One region of the Thalassotalea montiporae genome, then DNA from elsewhere that is predicted to be linked to it. Evidence: predicted binding sites of a transcription regulator. Region 1 holds the regulator's gene; the other holds the start of a gene.
What was found. The regulator FNR, encoded in region 1, switches genes on or off when oxygen is low (the NO sensors DNR and NnrR bind a similar motif). The targets are predictions, from matches to a motif close to TTGATCTAGATCAA.
Positions count from the first base shown of each region.

Region 2: ACSLUR_RS14080 (acetate kinase) is a predicted target of FNR. The motif match lies at 1,384-1,397, and genes of this name have one in related genera.

Region 1 covers NZ_JBQRUO010000008.1:86,599-89,766, forward strand. Annotated here, with positions in the region: gene uspE (universal stress protein UspE) at 143-1,072, opposite strand; gene ACSLUR_RS17500 (fumarate/nitrate reduction transcriptional regulator Fnr) at 1,286-2,002, opposite strand; gene ACSLUR_RS17505 (sulfite exporter TauE/SafE family protein) at 2,049-2,720, opposite strand; gene ccoS (cbb3-type cytochrome oxidase assembly protein CcoS) at 2,720-2,953, opposite strand; gene ACSLUR_RS17515 (heavy metal translocating P-type ATPase) at 2,950-3,168, opposite strand, start outside.
Region 2 covers NZ_JBQRUO010000004.1:297,815-300,982, forward strand. Annotated here, with positions in the region: gene rlmA (23S rRNA (guanine(745)-N(1))-methyltransferase) at 1-671, shown strand, start outside; gene yfbV (terminus macrodomain insulation protein YfbV) at 739-1,164, opposite strand; gene ACSLUR_RS14080 (acetate kinase) at 1,611-2,807, shown strand; gene pta (phosphate acetyltransferase) at 2,811-3,168, shown strand, end outside.

The DNA.
Region 1 (3,168 bases):
ACCAACAGTAGCATTCTTTTTAGCGACTGTTGGTTACGATTTTGTTAATGTTTTTGGTAACTTACCGAGCGGTCAGCTTTGGTTTTGGTGTTTTAATATTTTGTTTTATATTCGTTATATCAATCTGTGTATGACTCAGCAGCTAGCTTTGTAGCGGTGAAATATAGCCTGCTGGTTTTAACGCCAAGACATCACAATTCAATCGGTCAATAACATGTTCAGCAGTATTACCGATTAGTGCTGCTGACAATCCGGTACGACCAATTGTCCCTAAAATGACCAATTCGGCATCAAGTTCTTGTGATAGCTCGTCAATAACATCTTCCGGTAGACCTTCTTTGATATAGGTATTGGCGGTATCGATGCCGTATTTTTCAGCATGCGTTTGCATTGATTGTTGATGATGCTGCAACATGGTGTCGTTGTATTGGCTGGCATCAAATTCGGGGATTTCGATGGCAATGTTGACCGGAGTGCCAGGAAAAGAATTAACTAAATGCACATTAGCGCTAATTAAATCAGCAAGGTGTTTGGCTTCTTCTGTGATGATGCTATTGAGCGATTGGTGCTCACCTTCATCACTACCGACATTAACCGCCGCTATAATATTGCCGTTTGCTGGCCATGAATGGTCTTTAACCAATAATAATGGGCATGGGCATTTACGTAATAAATGCCAGTCAGTTGGTGTGAAAATCACGGATTTGAGTTTGTCGTGCTCGTGCGTACCTTTGATAACAACGTCATAGCCATGCTCTAACACTTGGTCAATAACCGCTTCAAAAGGTCTGTTATGCCAGATCACTTTGATGTCGATGTCTTTTTCAGAAGCGCCTAGCTCCTTTATACGTTCATCAATCCACAACATACGATCATTGATCACAATTTGCCGCATGGATTCACGCTCGTCGCTAGAGAGCATAGTCGTCATTTCGTATGAAAAATCGAAAATGCTCAAAAACGCTGTGATTTTGCCTTGCGTTTTATCAGCAAGCTCAATTGCCCGACTTAAGGCTTTTTGTTCTTCAGTTGTTGGGTCAACTACGACTAAGATTTTTTGATACGTTTCCATGCTCGGTACCTCGCTGATTCAATAGTGTACAAACAGTGTGCTTTTAATGAGCAAATAATTATTTGTTTTAAATCAATAAATAGGCGCTACTAACCAATTACTTTTAGCTTAGTAGGTAAATGCACTGATGCAAGGTTGTTAGCGGTGAAAACGGATTGTTAAAGGGGAATAAAAATAGAAGCGAAGAAGAAAAAGGAAGGAAATCGCCTTGCTTTACAGCATGGCGACTTCATTTAATCCATCGAGATCATTGATGGTAATTAACTTCCCTTCAACAATGATGAGCTCTTGTTTATGAAAACGATTTAGCAAGCGACTAATCGTTTCAACGGTCAAGCCAATGTAGTTGCCAATGTCGCCACGCGTCATTGTTAAGCGGTACTGGCTGGCAGATAGGCCACGGGCTTTATATCGGCTACTTAACGATGATAAAAATGTTGCTAAGCGTTGCTCGGCATTTTTACGATTAAGTAGTGATAGCATATCTTGATCTGCTCGAATCTCATTGCTCATTAGCCTTAAGACTTGGCGTTTAAGTGCTGGCATCGAATTCGAAAGTTCATCTAGAGTATGGTAAGGGATTTCACAAACCATCGACGTTTCTAATGCTTGTGCAAAACTCTGGTGCTCGCTGCTGGCTAAGGCGTCGAAACCCAGTAAATCACCAGCTAAGTGGAAGCCGGTAATTTGTTCTTCGCCGTTAGAATCAATGGTAAATGTTTTAAAAGTGCCTGAGCGAATGGCGAATAGAGAGTGAAGTGCTTCGCCGTCTTGGAAAATCTTTTCGCCTTTGTGGATAGGGCGCTTGCGGTCGATAATATTATCGAGTGTATCTAACTCCTGCTCGTTAAGGGAAAATGGTAAGCAAAGCTCACTGATACTGCAGTTTTGGCAATGAATATGATTGTTGCTTGCACAGTGACTAGACATGGCGGAATAACCTTAATATTTCCTTGGAATTACGCTCGGTATAGTATTAAAACATCAGCCTGTAAGCAATAAACAATGTATAAAAACCGTAACAGATTAGACCTGTAGCCAAAACGTTTCTAAATGTTCGATTTTGTAGCATATTTTTGACCGAGAAGACGCCAAAGGAAAGGGTGAGCAATGCGGGTAGGGTACCAGCACCAAATGCTGCCATAATCAGTGCCCCTTGGCTAAAGCTACCACTGGCGAGCGACCATGTTAGCGTTGAGTAAACTAAACCACAGGGTAACCAACCCCAAACAGCCCCCAAGCCAAATGCTTTACGTTTGTTATTTACCGGCAAAAAGTGTTTCGCTAACGGCGAGATAAATTGCCAAAGCTTTTTACCGGCTTGCTCAACCTTCGCCAGTAACATAAACCACTGGCCTAAATACAAGCCAAGTAAAATTAGAAAGACGCCTGACAGTAGTCTTAAACCCGTTAGCGGTACACCGAAGTTTTTTGCCGTAATTGAGCCGGTAAAACCGACAATACCGCCGATTAAGCTATAAGAGAGGATACGGCCTAGATTGTAGCCTGCTACAAGTGAGAACTTTTGCTGGTTTTGTCCGGCAGGAATGGCCGACAACAACATACCAGAAACGCCGCCACACATGGCAATGCAATGGCCTGCACCGAGCAGGCCAATAATAAATGCCGAAAATAGATCGATGTTCATTAACGCTTATTGCTAGTGTCAGATGATGTGCCAGATGATTGCTCTGAAGCTTCGGTATTACTTACTTCGGTATTCGCTGTCTCATCTTTCAACTTTTCATCATCGAATAAGATGCTTAAACCTTCTTTTTCCAAATCATTAAATTGCTCGGTTTTTACCGCCCAAAAGAACAAGTAAATGCCGACAATAAGCAGGATGATAGCTATGGGAATTAGTACGTAAATTACACTCATTTTTTCAATAATCGCAACGAGTTAGTGATAACCAATATTGAACTGGCTGACATGCCAATTACCGCCATATAAGGCGTAATGTAACCGCAAACGGCTAATGGCAGTACAATAGCATTATAGCCAAATGCCCAGCCATAATTTTGCCAGATAATACGGCGAGTCTTTTGTGCAACATGACGCAATACCGACAATGACGTTAATCGGTTGTTAAGTAA
Region 2 (3,168 bases), on a different contig from region 1:
ACTCTAAAAACCCGGGCGACAATAAAGCCATGGTAAATGCCCGCCGTGCTTTTCTAGAAAAAAGCTACTATCAACCGCTAATTGAATGTCTTGTCGCGAAATATCAGGAGTTTGGTCTGGCCACAGGTAAACTGCTAGACGCTGGCTGCGGTGAAGGTTATTACACTCACCAACATAAGCAAGAGAACAATCAGGTTTATGGTGTGGATATTGCCAAGGAGGCCATCAAAAAGGCCGGTAAAAAATATCGCGACTGTCACTTTAGCGTGGGCACCTTGTCAAAGTTATCATTTGCAGATAGCTTTTTTGATTGGATTGTTTCAATTTACGCGCCAATTCTAGAGCCAGAATTTACCCGTGTATTAGCTGCTCAAGGCTACCTGATCACAGTAACTCCAGGTGCTAATCACCTAGCCGAGCTCAAACAGCAAGTTTATCAACAAGCGTTGCCGCACGACGAAACCAGGCAACCAATTACCGAATTAACGCTAGTCGATGAATGGCAATTGAGTTATCCAATGACATTAGCCACTGGCGAAGATTGTTTAAACCTATTGTCAATGACACCATTTGCATTTAAAGCCAGTGAGCAGGTCAAAGAGTGGTTAGCTAAACAAGTAGACTTTACCTGCCAAGCAGATTTTCTGATCAAGCTTTATCAAAAGAGCTAAGGGGCTTACGGGAGTTAAAGGAATTAAGGAATAAGGGAATAGCTACAGTGAGCACCTATCAGCCATACTACTTTTTAGCTTGCTGATAGGTCATATTTAATAGCTTGGCTAAATCAAGGTATTTAGGTTTGTTCACCGAAAGCTTTATTGAGCCGCCCTGCTGATTATAGCGAGCAACCCCTTGCTTATACCAAGCAGCAAGCGATGGTGGTAGCACTTTATCGGCATTTACGCCTAGCATAACCATAGCCTGAACTGGCATAGACAATAACAGGATAAAATAAAACAAGCCCATCACTAAGCCATTTGTGGGTTGTAGGCCCAATTGCAAAATCAACGACAACACCGCTAAACCTGGTGCATAGTTAACCACCAAGCGAGCAAATCGTACCGTTTTATATTCAGCAAAGTACTGAGCCAACTCCGGCCTTTTTGGCCAAAGCTCCATGTATTGATAACCCAGTTTGATTAATGCAGAGACACTTAATTTCATAGCTTTAAATGTAAACCATACCTTTGGTAAAAAACAGTAAAAAAGAGTAATCGGATTTCTAATTGTAAATCACACATAGTACAATTAGAGCAAATACTTAAACTGTATTTTGGCAAAATAGACTAACCTTATGAAGCTATGATACCAATTTGATTAATTATTTAGTCTCTCAGAATGGCATAAGCAGTATTAGAACAAACGAAATTTATGACGATATAGTTGTTCTACATCAATTGAATTTTGTGCAGTTATCATGCTGCTTATGCATTCCCAAGGGCGAGTTTTAAAGGCTCATATACTGCGTTATGGCGTTTGCTTTCCGTTAAGCAAAAAGGGAATGACCATTCTCTACACGCCAAGCCTTGTCTATGAGCCTTTAAATCCTCGCTGAGTGATCAAATAATTATTCAATTTGGTATTGTACAAACAACCAAATTTGAGTGGCTATGACTAAACAAACTATCCTTGTCATTAACTGTGGCAGTTCCTCATTAAAATTCGCACTAATTGATGTTGCAACCAAAGAAGAATCGCTTTCTGGCCTAGCACAACGTTTAGGTGCTAGTGATGCGTCAATTACCATCAAGTTTAACGGTGAAAAGCAAACGCTTTCGTTAGCAGCGCCATACAACCATCAAGCGGCATTAGCTGCATTAATCGAGTTTTTACAAACGAACAGCCTAACTCAAAGCATAGTCGCTATTGGTCATCGTGTGGTACACGGCGGTGAAATGTATCATCAACCAACCTTGATTAACGATGAAGTCATGGCGCAACTGAAAAGTCTTAGCAATCTAGCACCACTTCATAACCCTGCCAATATACAAGGTATTGAAGCGGCGTTAGCGGCATTTGCTGACTTACCACAAGTCGCGGTATTTGACACAGCATTCCACCAAACGATGCCAAACAAAGCCTTTTTATATGCTGTGCCACAACAGTTGTACAAAGAACATAGCATTCGCAAATATGGTTTCCATGGCACCAGCCACTACTTTGTCAGTCGCGAAGCAGCCACCATGTTAGATAAAGACATAGAAGCATTAAGTTTAGTCACCGTGCACCTAGGCAATGGTTGTAGTTTGGCCGCAATAGAAGCTGGTCAAAGCGTTGATACTAGTATGGGCTTCACGCCGCTAGCGGGTGTTACTATGGGTACACGCTGTGGTGATATCGACCCTGGCGTAATTTTCCATCTGACCACACACTGTGGTTATACGGTTGAGCAAGTTGATACTATGCTTAACAAAGAAAGTGGCTTACTGGGCTTATCTGGCATTAGCAACGACTGCCGTACGCTTGAAGAACAAGCGCTAGAACAAAACAACCCGCAAGCAAAACTGGCCTTAGATGTATTCAGTTTCACGATTGCTAAGTCACTTGCCGCAATGACGGTGAGCTTATCGAAATTAGACGGTATTATTTTCACTGGTGGTATTGGTGAAAATTCTGATTATGTGCGTGAACAAATCGTAAAACAACTGGCCGTGCTTGGTGTAGCAATTGATCCTGAGCTAAATGCGCAAGCCATTCGCGGAAAGTCACTTAACATTGCTACCGCTCAATCACCTGCAGTATTAGTTGTGCCGACTAACGAAGAGTGGGTTATTGCAAATCAAACTCACCAATTAATTCAAGGATAACTCATGTCACATCAAGTTATGTTAGTCCCTGCTGGCTTTGGTGTTGGCCTTGGCAGTGTGGTACTCGGTTTGTATCACGCTTGTCAGCAACAAGGTCTTAATGTTGTTCATTACAAGCCTATTTCTCAGCCAGCGCGCAATGTACGCCGTGGCCGAAAAGTAGAAAGTGCCAACCCAGATTCACTTAGCTTACCGATTAGTTATGTTGAAGAAAAAATGGGCGATGGCGATCTCGAAGTTGTGTTAGAGCAAATTGTAGAAACGTACAGCAAGCTAACACAAGAATACGACATTGTTATCGTTGAAGGGTTAATTCCGACCACCAGACAACCTTATGCCGCGCGCTTTAATCGCGAAGTAT